DNA from 3 places in the Streptomyces sp. NPDC012637 genome. Region 2 is predicted to be linked to each of the others. Evidence: riboswitches for the same ligand, from Rfam matches in the RefSeq annotation. Region 2 holds a riboswitch; each other region holds the start of a gene.
The links. A riboswitch is a leader RNA that binds a small molecule or an ion and turns the genes downstream of it on or off. The one in region 2 is predicted to bind cobalamin.

Region 1 (4,613 bases), on a different contig from region 2:
CCGCCGCAGGCCCAACCTCGGCGCCCGCTGGGCCGCACTCGTCCTGCGCCACCCCGTCGCCGTCCTGCTGCTCGGCGTCGTGGGCCTGGGGGCGGTCGCCGTGCCCGCCGCGAGCCTCGAACTGGGCCTGCCCGGCGAGGGCTCCATGGCCGTGCACACCACCCAGCGCAAGGCGTACGACCTGCTGGCGGACTCCTTCGGCCCCGGCTTCAACGGGCCCCTGACGATCACCGTCCAGGCCGCGGACGCGCAGGCCGCGGCCACCGCGGTCGGCAAGGAGCTCGCCACGCGTCCCGGCGTCGCCGGCGTCTCCCCCGCGACCCCGAACAAGGCGGGCGACACCGCGATCGTCAACGTGATACCCGAGACCGGGCCGACCGACGAGCGGACCGAGGAACTCGTCCGCTCGCTGCGCGCCCTCGCGCCCCGGCTCGAGTCCGGGACGGGTGCGACGGAGATCCTGGTCGCCGGCCAGACCGCGATGTTCATCGACTTCTCGCAGACCCTCGACGACGCCCTCGTGCCCTACCTGGCGCTGGTGGTCGGCCTCGCGTTCCTGCTGCTGATGGTGGTATTCCGGTCCCTGCTCGTCCCGCTGAAGGCGGCCCTCGGCTTCCTGCTGTCGGTGACCGCCGCCCTGGGCGCCGTCGTCGCCGTCTTCCAGTGGGGCTGGCTGGCCGACGTGCTCGGGATCGAGCAGCCCGGCCCGGTGATGAGCACGATGCCGATCTTCATGATCGGCGTGGTCTTCGGCCTGGCGATGGACTACGAGGTCTTCCTGGTCTCCCGCATGCGCGAGGCGTACGTCCACGGGGCGCGGCCCGCCGAGGCGGTCGTCACCGGCTTCCGGTACGGCGGGCGGGTCGTCACCGCCGCGGCGATCATCATGACCAGTGTCTTCGGCGGCTTCATCATGGAGTCCGACGACTTCGTGAAGATGATCGGTTTCGGCCTCGCCACCGCGGTCCTCTTCGACGCCTTCGTCGTCCGCATGGCCATCGTCCCCGCCCTCTTCGCCCTCCTCGGCAAGTCCGCCTGGTGGCTGCCGAAGTGGCTCGACCGGCTCCTGCCGGACGTCGGCGTCGAGGGCGAGAAGCTCACGCGACCGGAGAGCGCGTCCCAGGGGCACGCGGTGCGGCAGGACCACCTCGTGGGCTGACCGGCCTGCGCCTGGCGGGATATGGCCCGTCGTGCCGGCCGGCACCGTAGGCTGGCGGGGCAGCTGGTTCGCCCCGTCAGCCAGGCGGGATGCGTCGTAAGAGGGAACCCGGTGGGAATCCGGGACTGCCCCGCAGCGGTGAGCGGGAACGACCGCCGTCAGAAGCACTGGGTCCGATGCACGGGACCTGGGAAGCGACGGCCAGTAGGGGTCCGCCGGTGAACCCGGCGGACGCGCCCGCGAGTCCGAAGACCTGCCCGTTGCCCGCACGCGGACCGTTCCGCGCGCGGACATCCCGGTGACCTCGAGGGCGGGTCGGCGACCGGAGCGGGACGGACGACGGCGTGGTGACGCGACGCGCGGCCGTTCGCGTCCGCTTCCGTCACCCTTCGCGCCCTCGTCCCGTCGCCGGGACCTCAGGGATCCATCTCGCGAAGGAGATCTCCGTGACCACGAAGTCCGCAGCCGCGGCAGCACGGGCCACCGTGTACGGCTACCCCCGTCAGGGACAGGGCCGGGAACTGAAGAAGGCGATCGAGGGCTACTGGAAGGGCCGGGTCACCGCCGAAGCCCTCCGCGCCACCGCCGCCGGGGTCCGCGCCGAGCGCCGGCGGCAGCTCGCCGACGCCGGCCTCCACGAGGTGCCGACCGGCGACTTCTCGCTGTACGACCACGTCCTCGACACCACGGTCATGGTCGGCGCGGTCCCGGCCCGCCACCGGGAGGCACTCGCCGCCGACCCGCTCGACGGCTACTTCGCCATGGCGCGCGGCACGCAGGACGCGGCGCCGCTGGAGATGACCAAGTGGTTCGACACCAACTACCACTACCTGGTCCCCGAGCTGGGCCCCGGCACGGCGTTCTCGGCCGACTCCTCGAAGCAGGTCGCCGAGCTGCGCGAGGCCCTCGCCGCCGGTCTCGGCGCGCGGCCCGTCCTCGTCGGCCCCGTCACGTACCTGCTGCTCGCCAAGCCCGCGCCGGGCGTCCCCGGGGACTTCGAACCCCTCACCCTGCTCGACCGGCTGCTCCCGGTGTACGCGGACGTGCTCGCCGACCTGCGGGCGGCGGGCGCGGACTGGGTGCAGCTCGACGAGCCCGCGCTCGTCCAGGACCGCACGCCGGCCGAACTGAACGCCGCCGCACGCGCGTACCGGGACCTCGGGGCGCTCACCGACCGGCCGAAGCTGCTCGTCGCGTCCTACTTCGACCGCCTCGGCGACGCCCTGCCTGTCCTCGCCAAGGCGCCGGTCGACGGGCTGGCGCTCGACTTCACCGGACCCGCGGCCGCGAACCTCGACGCCCTGGCCGCCGTCGGCGGCCTGCCCGGCAAGCGGCTCGTCGCCGGCGTCGTCGACGGCCGCAACATCTGGGTCAACGACCTGGAGAAGTCCCTGTCGACCCTCGGCACGCTCCTCGGCCTCGCCGACCGGGTGGACGTCTCGGCCTCCTGCTCCCTCCTCCACGTGCCGCTCGACGCCGCCGCCGAACGCGACGTCGACCCGGGGATCGCGCGCTGGCTGTCCTTCGCCCGGCAGAAGGCCACCGAACTCGTCACCCTGGCCAGGGGCCTGGCGTACGGCACCGGCGCCATCGCCGGCGAGCTGTCGGCGAACCGCGCCGCCCTCTCCTCCCGTACGAGCTCCCCCGTCACCCACGACCCGGCGGTACGCGCCCGTGCCGCCGCCGTCACCGCCTCCGACACGCACCGCTCCCAGCCGTACGCCCGGCGGGCCGCCGCCCAGCGCACCCACCTGGGCCTGCCGCCGCTGCCGACGACCACCATCGGCTCCTTCCCGCAGACCGCCGAACTGCGCACCGCCCGCGCCGACCTGCGGGCCGGCCGGATCGACCTCGACGGTTACGAGGAGCGCATCAGGGCGGAGATCCGGGAGGTCGTCGCGTACCAGGAGAAGACCGGCCTCGACGTCCTCGTGCACGGCGAACCCGAACGCAACGACATGGTCCAGTACTTCGCCGAGCGGCTCCACGGCTACCTCGCCACGCAGCACGGCTGGGTCCAGTCGTACGGCACCCGCTACGTCCGCCCGCCGATCCTGGCCGGCGACGTCTCCCGGCCGGAGCCGATGACCGTGCGCTGGACGTCGTACGCCCAGTCCCTCACCGGCAAGCCGGTCAAGGGCATGCTCACCGGCCCCGTCACCATGCTCGCCTGGTCCTTCGTCCGCGACGACCAGCCCCTCGCCGACACCGCCCGCCAGGTCGCGCTGGCCCTGCGCGACGAGGTGGACGACCTGGAGGCGGCGGGCACCTCGGTCATCCAGGTCGACGAACCCGCGCTGCGCGAGACCCTGCCGCTGCGCACCGCCGACCACGCCGCGTACCTGGCCTGGGCGACCGAGGCCTTCCGCCTCACGACCAGCGGCGTGCGGCCGGACACCCAGATCCACACCCACATGTGCTACGCCGAGTTCGGCGACGTCGTCCAGGCCATCGACGACCTCGACGCCGACGTCATCAGCCTGGAGGCCGCGCGCTCCCGCATGCAGGTCGCCCGCGAACTCGCCGCCCACGGCTACCCGCGCGAGGCCGGCCCCGGCGTCTGGGACATCCACTCCCCGCGCGTCCCTTCGGCCGAGGAGGCCGCGGACCTGCTGCGCGAGGGCCTGGACGCCATCCCGGCGGAACGGCTCTGGGTCAACCCCGACTGCGGCCTGAAGACCCGCGGCTGGCCGGAGACCCGTGCCTCCCTGGAGAACCTGGTCGCCGCCGCCCGGATCGTCCGCGCCCGGCTGACCGCCTCCTGATCCCCACGCACCAGGGCCGGGGGCGCGCGAACCGCGCCCCCGGCCCGCGGATCAGTCCGGCTGCTCGTCCTGCATGCGGGCGATGAGCAGGGCCACGTCGTCGCGGTCACCCGGCTGCCGGAGCTCGCTCAGCAGGAGGTCGCAGGTGTCCTCCAGGTCGCGGTGGGGGCCGGCGAGCAGGGACAGGAGCAGGCCGAAGCGCTCGTCGAGGGGCTGGTCGCGGGTCTCCACCAGGCCGTCGGTGTAGAGGACCAGCTGGTCCCCGGCGCTCAGGCCGAGCCGGGTGGTGTGGAAGGGGACTCCGCCGACCCCGAGGGGGGCGCCGGTCGGCAGGTCGAGGAGTTCCGGTGCGCGGCCGGGTCGCATGAGGACCGGTGGCAGGTGCCCCGCCACCGAGATGCGGCACTGCCGGTCGTGGGGGTCGTAGACCGCGTAGACGCAGGTGGTGAAGGTGTGGTCCATGCCGGCGGTCGCCTGGTCGAGGTGGTGCAGGACCTGGGAGGGATCCAGGTCCAGTTGGGCCAGGGTGCGGGTGGCGGTACGGAGCTGCCCCATGGTCGCGGCCGCGTCGATGCCGCTGCCCATCACGTCACCGATGATCAGGGCGGTCTTGTCCGCCGGCAGGGCGATGACGTCGAACCAGTCGCCGCCGATCTCGCTGGTGGCGCCCGCCGGCTCGTAGCGGTGGG
Region 2 (4,613 bases):
GGTGCCGAGCTCGACCCGCTCGAGCCGGCGGACCACGGTGTCGGCGGTGTGCGGGACCCGGTCGAGGACGGGGCCGATCACCGCGTGCAGGCCACCGGCCTCGATCCCGTAGGTGCCGGGGCGCAGGGAGGCCAGGCTGCGGGTGAGGGTGATCCGGCCGGGGCCGGTGGCGTGCACGGTGAGCTTCGGATCACCGGGGAAGGGGCGTCCTGACGGCACCCCCAGGGCGGCATCGCTGGCGTAGCGGCCGGCCGCCACCGCGGCCGCGCCGAGGACTGTCACTGTGGTGACGGCCGCTGCCGTCGCTGTAGCCGGGCGCACGCTCCCAGTGTCGGCAGCCCGGCCCCGGCCTGCCACCGGGCGGGCCCCCCTTCGAGTGACGTGCGTCTCCTCGGCGGGTCCTCCGTGCGGCTGAGCCGCGCCCCGGGTTGTCCATGGGGTGATACGGGGTGAGTGTGGTGGAAGCGGCGGGAGTCGTACGCGCCCCGGAAGCGCCCGGATTACCCGGGGTCGCAGGCGACCACATCGTGGACACGCGTACGAATGAAAGTGGAAGCGGAACCTCCGAACCCTGCTTAGGGACACCACTGCGCCCGACCCAGTTCACCTTCCGTTCACTCAGGTTGCCTACGTTCGACGAGCCACTGACGTCAAACGATTGCCTGGGTAAATGGAACACATCACGCTGCTGCTCGCGATTGTGGTCGTGACAGCTCTCGTGTTCGATTTCACGAACGGTTTCCACGACACCGCCAACGCGATGGCGACGACCATCTCGACCGGTGCTCTCAAGCCCAAGACGGCGGTGGCCATGTCCGCCGTGCTGAACCTGGTCGGCGCTTTCCTGTCGGTGGAGGTCGCCAAGACGATCTCCAAGGGACTCGTCAACGAGGAGGGCATCCAACCGGAAGTCATCCTCGCGGCGCTCGTCGGCGCCATCCTCTGGAACCTGGTGACCTGGCTGGTCGGACTGCCGTCCAGTTCCTCCCACGCCCTCATGGGCGGTCTGATCGGCGCGACCGTCGCCTCGATCGGCCTCAGCGGTGTCAACGGTGACGTCGTCGTCACCAAGGTGCTCATCCCGGCGGTCGCCGCCCCGCTCGTCGCCGGCATCGCCGCGATGCTCTCGGCCCGCCTGACGTACCGCCTCGACAAGAAGGCCGACAAGAAGACGACCGACAAGGGCTACCGCGCCGGTCAGATCGCGTCCGCCGGTCTCGTCTCCCTCGCGCACGGCACCAACGACGCCCAGAAGACGATGGGCATCATCACCCTCGCCCTGGTCGCCGGCGGCGTCCTCGCCCCCGGCTCCAACCCGCCCGTCTGGGTCATCGTCTCCGCCGGTCTGGCGATCGCGCTCGGCACCTACCTCGGCGGCTGGCGCATCATCCGCACCATGGGCAAGGGCCTCACCGACCTCCAGCCGCAGCAGGGCTTCGCCGCCCAGACCAGCGCGGCCACCGTCATCCTGGCCTCGTCCCACCTCGGCTTCTCCCTCTCGACCACGCACTCCGTCTCCGGCGCCGTCATGGGCGCGGGCCTCGGCCGCAAGGGCGGCGTCGTCCGCTGGTCGACCGCCACCCGCATGTTCGTCGCCTGGGGTCTGACCCTGCCGGCCGCGGGCCTGGTCGGTGCCGGCTCCGAGTACGTCGCCCGCCAGGGCGACTGGGGCGTCTACGTCGTCGCGGCCTTCCTGGTCGCCTCCTGCATCGGCATCTGGCTCGTCTCCCGCCGCCAGGTCGTCGACCACACCAACGTCAACGACGTCGAGAGCGAGACCGCGTCCGGCACCGAGCCCGCGGGCGTCGTGACCACCGCCATGGCGGCCGTCACCCCGCCGCCGGCCGGCTCCGTCGCCGCCGTCACCGACGAGGACCTGAAGACCACCATCCCCGCCCCGAACCCCGCGGACCCCGCCGCTCCCCCGGCCCCCGCCGCCGCGGTCTGAGGAACTGGAACCAAGCATGAAGATCGACTGGGCAGCTCTCGGCTCCGTCTTCGGAGTCAGCCTCGTGGCGACCGTCGCCATCGTGGGCCTGTTCACCCTCGGCATCGTCGGCCTCTCCAAGCAGGAGCAGGCCGCCGCGCAGGGCGGCTCCGCCGCCCTGGCCCGCACCGGCGCCTACGCCTGCTTCGGCCTGTGCGTCGCGGCCGTGGCGTACGGCATCTACCTGATCGTCGCCTGACCGTCGTCCGACGGAGCACGGCAGACCCTTCCGGCCGGGCGGTCCGCACCTCGTGTGCGGGCCGCCCGGCCGTCGTGTTTGTGGTGCTCCGCACAGTGACCCGACGCAGGTCAAGGGTGAGTTGACGGCTGTTCGCGCAGCGTGGTGGACTGCCGGGGCCAATACGGCGGCAAGCAGAGGAAGTCCGGTGCGAATCCGGCACGGTCCCGCCACTGTGACCGGCCCCGAGGGGCCAGGAGTCAGGAACTCTCGCCGCCGGTCACGTCGACCCAGGGCGCGGACCCTGAGTGAGGACACAGCGCCATGCCCGGCCGCGGCCCCAGACCTTCCCGTGCCACCTCGACCTTCGCGTACGGAGCGGCCGTCGGCCTCGCCGTCGACCTGCTCGCGGGCGATCCCCGCCGCGGCCATCCCGTCGCCGCCTTCGGCCGCGCCGCCGGCGCCGTCGAACGCCGGCTGTGGCGCGACGACCGCGGCCGCGGCGCCCTGCACACGGCCCTCTGCGCCGGCGGGACGGTGGCGCTCGGCGCCCTCGCCGCCCGTGCGGTACGGGACAGCCGGCCCGCGTCCGTCGCGCTGACCGCCGCCTCCGTGTGGGCGGTCGTCGGCGGTACGACCCTGGGCCGGGAGGCGCGCGCCATCGGCGGGGCGCTGGAGGCCGGGGACCTGGAGGTGGCCCGGGAGCGGATGCCCCACCTGGTCGGCCGCGACCCGCAGGCCCTGGACGGGCCGGCGATGGCCCGTGCCGTGGTCGAGTCGGTCGCCGAGAACACCTCCGACGCCGTGGTGGGCGCCCTGTTCTGGGGCGCGGTCGCGGGCGTGCCCGGGCTGCTCGGCTTCCGGGCGGTCAACACCCTCGACGCGATGGTCGGCCACAGGTCCCCGCGCCACCGGCGGTTCGGCTGGGCCTCGGCCCGTCTCGACGACGTGGCCGGCTGGCCGGGCGCCCGGCTCACCGCCGTACTCGCCGCGGCGGCGGGCGGGAACCCGGGCGGAGCGGTGCGGGCCTGGCGGCAGGACGCCGGGAGGCACCCGAGCCCCAACGCCGGCCCGGTGGAGGCCTCCTTCGCGGGCGCCCTCGGCGTACGGCTCGGCGGCACCCTGTCGTACGGCGGGCGGGTGGAGCACCGGCCGGTGCTGAACGGGGCCGGGCGGGCCGTCGAGGTGGCCGACATCGACCGGGCGGTGCGGCTGTCCCGCCGGGTCACCGGACTGACCCTGGCCGTCTGTGTGGGCGGCAGGCTGATCGCGGACGCGGTGAGCGCGAGGAAGCGGAGGAGCGCATGAGGGGCGGGGGGCTGCTGGTCGCCGGGACCACGTCCGACGCGGGCAAGAGCGTCGTCACCGCCGGCATCTGCCGGTGGCTGGTCCGGCAGGGCGTGAAGGTGGCGCCGTTCAAGGGACAGAACATGTCCCTGAACTCCTTCGTGACCCGGGAGGGCGCGGAGATCGGCCGGGCGCAGGCCATGCAGGCGCAGGCCGCGCGGGTCGAGCCGAGCGCGCTGATGAACCCGGTGCTGCTGAAGCCCGGCAGCGACCGGTCGAGCCAGGTCGTGCTGATGGGGAAGCCGGTCGGCGAGATGAGCGCCCGCGGCTACCACGGCGGGCGTCAGCAGACGCTGTTCGAGCCGGTGATGGCGTGCCTGGAGGAGCTGCGGGGCACGTATGACGCCGTGATCTGCGAGGGGGCGGGCAGTCCGGCCGAGATCAACCTGCGCCGCACGGACATCGTGAACATGGGCATCGCGCGGGCCGCGAAGCTGCCCGTCGTGGTCGTCGGCGACATCGACAGGGGCGGGGTGTTCGCCCAGTTCTTCGGGACGACGGCGCTGCTCGCGCCCGAGGACCAGGAGCTCGTCGCCGGATATCTGGTGAACAAGTTCCGCGGCGACGTGACCCTGCTGGAGCCCGGGCTCGACATGCTGCACGGCCTCACCGGGCGCAGGACCTTCGGTGTCCTGCCGTACGCGCACGGCCTCGGCATCGACGAGGAGGACGGGCTGCGGGTCTCCCTGCGGGGCACCGTCCGCGAGTCGGTCGTGGCACCGCCGGTGGGCGAGGACGTGCTGCGGGTCGCCGTCTGCGCCGTCCCGCTGATGTCCAACTTCACCGACGTGGACGCGCTGGCCGCCGAGCCGGGCGTCGTCGTGCGGTTCGTGGACCGGCCCGAGGAGCTCGTCGACGCGGACCTGGTCGTCGTGCCCGGCACCCGCGGGACGGTCAAGGCGCTGGCCTGGCTGCGGGAGCGCGGTCTCGCCGACGCCCTCGCCCGCCGGGCGGCCGAGGGACGGCCGGTGCTCGGCATCTGCGGCGGCTTCCAGGCGCTGGGCGAGCGGATCGAGGACGAGGTCGAATCGAAGGCCGGCGTGGTGGACGGGCTCGGACTGCTGCCCGTCCGGATCCGCTTCGGGGTCGAGAAGACCCTGG
Region 3 (4,613 bases), on a different contig from region 2:
GCGCCGATGCCGGCGGCGAGGACGGCCGCGGGCAGCGCCAGGCTGTCCCAGCGGGCGCTGCCGAGGCCGCCGAGGGACCAGAACAGCGCCTCCTGGAACTGCTCGGGGCGGCCCGCGACGACCAGGAGCAGGGTGGTCAGCGCGGACAGGATGTACGAGACGGCCACCCCGGCCAGGACGAGCCGCGGCCCGGTCATGGTGCCGCCGCGCCGGGCCAGGCCATAGACGAGGACGAGTGCGAGCAGCGCGCCCGCGAAGGCCCCGGCGGGCAGCGCGACGGTGGTGGTGATCCCGCCGCCGACGCCCAGGACGATGACGGCGACGGCGCCGGCGGAGGCCCCGGAGGAGATTCCGAGCAGGAAGGGGTCGGCGAGCCGGTTGCGGACCAGGGCCTGCAGGACGGTGCCGACGACGGCCAGCCCGGCGCCGACGACCGCCCCGAGCAGCACCCGGGGCAGCCGGACGTCGAGCACGATCGTCCGGTACGGCGAGGGCCCGGCCCGGCCGGTCAGGGCGTCGAGCACCTGGCCGGGCGGGACGCGGACGGAGCCGAGCGCCAGCGAGGCCACGACGGCCGCCGCGAGCGCCAGGAGCAGTCCGGCGACGACGGTCGCGTACCGCTTCACCGGCCGGGGTGGAGCTGGGCGGCGAGCTTGCCGACGGCGGCGGGCGCCCGGACGCCGAGCACGGTGTCGGAGAGCGGCAGCACGGCGAAGCGGCGGTTCTTGATCGCGGGCACCTCGCGCAGGGCAGGGTCGTCGAGGAGGCGCCGCTTCTTCTGCTCGACGGTGGTGGAGCCGTAGTCGTAGATGACGACGACCTCGGGCTTGCGGGCGACGACCTGCTCCCAGGTGGCGTCGCCGAAGGTCTTGTCGAGGTCGGCGAAGACGTTGCGGCCGCCGGCGCGGGTGATCAGCTCGTTGCCGATGCCCTTGCCGCCGGCGGTGAACGCGGTCTTGTCGCCGCTGTCGTAGACGAAGACGGACACCGGCGGGGCGCCCTCCAGCCGCTGCTCGGTGGCGGCGAGCGCGGCGCGGGCCTCGCGGTTCCACTTCTCGGCGCGCTCGGCGACGCCGAAGGTGCGGCCCACCTCGCCGACCTCGCGGTAGAGGTCGTCGAAGGAGGTGGCGCCGGACGGGCAGTACTCGGTGTTGAGCCGGGACTCGATGCCGGAGCGCTTCAGGTCGTCGCGGCCGCGGCCGGCCTTGGTGTCGAAGGCGGAGGCGTAACCGCCGTACACGAAGTCCGGGTTCGCGGCGAGCAGGGCCTCCTTGGAGGGGTACTCCTTGGCGAGGACCGGGACGGAGTCGTAGGCCTTCTTGTAGGCGGGCAGGACCGCGTCGTCGAGATAGGCGGTGCCGGCGAGCGACTTCTCCAGGCCGAGGGCGAGCATGACCTCGGTGACGTGCTGGTTCATGGTCACCGCGCGCTTGGGCGGGGCCTGGTAGGTGGTGGTCACACCGCAGTTGGTCACGGTGTACGGGAAGCCGGGCGCGGCCTTCCCGGTGGGCGTGGTCCCGGTCCCGGACGCCGGTGCGGAGCAGGCGGCGAGCAGGGGTACGAGGGCGAGCGCGGGCAGCAGCGGGCGGCGCCAGGTCACGGCGTTGGCCTCCTCCGGGGATTTCCACGTCCCCGATCGGTGGTGAGAAGGCGGCAGGTCAGTTCCTGGCTCGCGCCCCTCGTGGCCCGTCCGGTGGGTCGGTGCCGGACAGGACCCGGGGGCGCTCACAGTGGCGGGACCGCGCCGGACTCGCACCGGCTTCCTGGGTCCTGCCGCCCTGAAAGGTCGCGCCCAGACTACTCGTAGGCCTCGACGATCTTGACCTCTTCCTCCTCCACGACGCCGTCGACGATCGTGTACGAGCGGAACTGGAAGGGGCCGGCGCCGTCGGTGTCGGCGGTGGAGACGAGGACGTAGTGCGCCTGCGGCTCGTTGGCGTAGGAGATGTCGGTCCGGGACGGGTAGGCCTCGGTCGCCGTGTGCGAGTGGTAGACGATCACGGGCTCCTCGTCCCGGTCGTCCATGTCGCGGTAGAGCTTCAGCAGGTCGCCGGAGTCGAACTCGTAGAAGGTGGGCGAGCGCGCCGCGTTCAGCATGGGGATGAACCGCTCGGGGCGGCCCGTGCCGACCGGACCCGCGACCACGCCGCAGGCCTCGTCGGGGTGGTCCGCGCGGGAGTGCTCGACGATCTGGTCGTACAGGGCTCGGGTGATGGTCAGCATGCCGACAGGATAAGCAGACGGGCCGCCCCGTATCGAGGTTCGATACGAGACGGCCCGAATGGTGAGACCTTGCAGGTCGGAGGCGCTACGAGCGCTTGGCGAAGGCGGCGCCTTCGGGGTTGCGGGCCTTGAGGACCAGGTAGGCGACGCCGAGGAGCAGGCCCCACAGCGGCGCGCAGTACAGCGAGACGCGCGCACCCTCGTCGATGCCCATCATCACGATGACCATGCCGATGAAGGCGAGGGCGAAGAGGCTGGGCCAGATGCCGCCGGGCGCCTTGAAGGAGGACTCGGGCAGCTCGCCGCGGTCGGCCTTGAGGCGGTAGCGGACGTGGCAGGCCAGGATCATGATCCAGGCCCACATGCCGGAGATGGTGGCGAAGGAGACGACGTAGTTGAACGCGTCGCCGGGCCACTGGTAGTTGATCCAGACGCCCACCATCATCAGCGCGGCCGAGAAGGTCGTGCCGATCAGCGGGGTGCCGCTCTTCGTCAGCCTGGTGAAGAACTTCGGGCCCTGGCCGTTGAGCGCGAGGTCGCGCAGCATGCGGCCGGTGGAGTACATGCCGGAGTTGCAGGACGAGAGCGCCGCCGTCAGCACGACGAAGTTGACGATGGCCGCGCCGATGCCGAGGCCCATCTTCTCGAAGGCGGCGACGAACGGCGAGACGCCCGGCTTGAACTCGGTCCACGGGACGACCGACAGGATCATGATCAGCGCGCCGACGTAGAAGACGGCGATGCGCCACGGCACGGTGTTGATGGCCTTGGGCAGGACGGTCTTCGGGTCCTTGGACTCGCCCGCGGTGACGCCGACCAGCTCGACGGCGAGGAAGGCGAACATGACCATCTGGAGGGTCATGAGGGTGGAGCCGATGCCGTTCTCCCCGGCGAAGAAGCCGCCGAGGTCCCACAGGTGGGTGATCGAGGCGGTGTCGCCGGCGTCGGAGAAGCCGATGGTGAGGATGCCGGCACAGATCAGGATCATGCCGACGATCGCGGTGACCTTGACCATCGAGAACCAGAACTCCAGCTCACCGAAGAGCTTCACGGAGATCAGGTTGGCGCCGTAGAGGATCACGGTGAAGACGAGGGCGGAGATCCACTGCGGGATGTCCCACCAGTACGTCATGTAGGTGGCCGCGGCGGTGACCTCGGTGATGCCGGTGACGACCCAGAAGAGCCAGTACGTCCAGCCGGTCACGAAGCCCGCGAAGGGGCCGATGAACTCCCGCGCGTACTCCGAGAAGGAGCCCGAGACCGGGCGGTACATGAGGAGCTCGCCGAGCGCCCGCATGATGAAGAAGATGACGATTCCCGCGATGGCGTACGCGAGGATCAGGCTCGGTCCCGCGATGGAGATGCCCTTGCCCGCGCCCAGGAAGAGCCCGGTGCCGATGGCGCCGCCGATGGCGATCATCTGGATCTGACGTGCGCCGAGTGCCCGGTGATAGCCCTCGCCGGCTGCGGTGTCCGCGGCCTCATTGCCGTCGTGCTGCTTGTCGACCTGCACTGAGGTCATGGTGGTGCGCCTTTCTCCATGCTGGTCCGCGCACCCGGCCGCTGGGCCGTTCTGTGCTGCGGATCAGGTCCTGATCCCCCCGGATGTGGATGGAGTGCCACCGGCGGTCAGCCGGTCAAAGCGCCCCCGGGGACAGGGGTGGCGTCCCCGGGTGGTCGTGAAGATTTATCACGGTGTTCACAGTGATCGGCGGGTACGCGTGTGACCCACGCCACACGAAAATCAGGACAAGAAGGACTCAAGACGGCAAGGGAGGCACTTGGATAACGTATTCGTTATCCGGATTTGAGCGTCCGCTGAGCGAACACCTGCCAGTAGGGAACTTCCCTACGGCATCAGGGTCTCGACGAGCGACTCCTGGAGCCCGCCGAGCCAGAGGTACGCCATGACCATCGGCTTGCGCGGATCGTCGTCCGGCAGCCGGTAGAGCTCCTCGCTCTCGTCGTCCTCCGTGACCTCGAGCCGGGTGCCGATGGTCAGCCGCAGGTCGTTGAGCGAGCCGAGCCAGGCGCGGGACTCGTCCGCGGTGAGCTTGAGGACGCCGCCGCCCTCGCCGGCCGCCGCCGAGGCGAGCGCGTCCAGGCTGCGCACCATCGAGAGCGCGTCGTCGCGCTTGCGGGCCCGCAGGTCGTTCTCGGTGTAGCGGCGGAAGTCCGCGGCCGCCTGCCGCAGCTCGTCGGTGTCGTCCCCGTAAGCGTCGGGGAAGAGCCGGCGGAGCGCCGGGTCGGAGGGCGGCTCGCTCGGGCCCTCGGCGAACAGCGCGGCCAGCGGGTCCTCGCCCTCGACCGGCTCGTCGCCGGGACCGATCAGCTCCATCAGCTGGACGGCGAGGGAGCGCAGGATGGAGATCTCGACCTCGTCGAGCGCG

Region 1: it holds a riboswitch for cobalamin, as region 2 does, so the genes downstream of both, metE (5-methyltetrahydropteroyltriglutamate--homocysteine S-methyltransferase) here and ACFY8W_RS16655 (cobalamin biosynthesis protein) in region 2, are expected to answer to the same signal.
Region 3: it holds a riboswitch for cobalamin, as region 2 does, so the genes downstream of both, ACFY8W_RS30280 (ABC transporter substrate-binding protein) here and ACFY8W_RS16655 (cobalamin biosynthesis protein) in region 2, are expected to answer to the same signal.

The regions. Positions count from the first base shown of each region.
Region 1 covers NZ_JBIBDS010000007.1:5,185-9,797, forward strand. Annotated here, with positions in the region: gene ACFY8W_RS25925 (MMPL family transporter) at 1-1,159, shown strand, start outside; cobalamin riboswitch at 1,222-1,421, shown strand; gene metE (5-methyltetrahydropteroyltriglutamate--homocysteine S-methyltransferase) at 1,606-3,924, shown strand; gene ACFY8W_RS25935 (SpoIIE family protein phosphatase) at 3,976-4,613, opposite strand, start outside.
Region 2 covers NZ_JBIBDS010000003.1:795,008-799,620, reverse strand. Annotated here, with positions in the region: gene ACFY8W_RS16670 (alpha/beta hydrolase) at 1-321, opposite strand, end outside; gene ACFY8W_RS16665 (inorganic phosphate transporter) at 671-1,948, shown strand; gene ACFY8W_RS16660 (hypothetical protein) at 1,965-2,186, shown strand; adenosylcobalamin (AdoCbl) riboswitch at 2,362-2,436, shown strand; gene ACFY8W_RS16655 (cobalamin biosynthesis protein) at 2,490-3,473, shown strand; gene ACFY8W_RS16650 (cobyric acid synthase) at 3,470-4,613, shown strand, end outside.
Region 3 covers NZ_JBIBDS010000008.1:404,726-409,338, forward strand. Annotated here, with positions in the region: gene ACFY8W_RS30275 (iron chelate uptake ABC transporter family permease subunit) at 1-626, opposite strand, end outside; gene ACFY8W_RS30280 (ABC transporter substrate-binding protein) at 623-1,600, opposite strand; cobalamin riboswitch at 1,639-1,820, opposite strand; gene ACFY8W_RS30285 (Mov34/MPN/PAD-1 family protein) at 1,798-2,223, opposite strand; gene ACFY8W_RS30290 (amino acid permease) at 2,309-3,745, opposite strand; gene ACFY8W_RS30295 (DUF2017 family protein) at 4,073-4,613, opposite strand, start outside.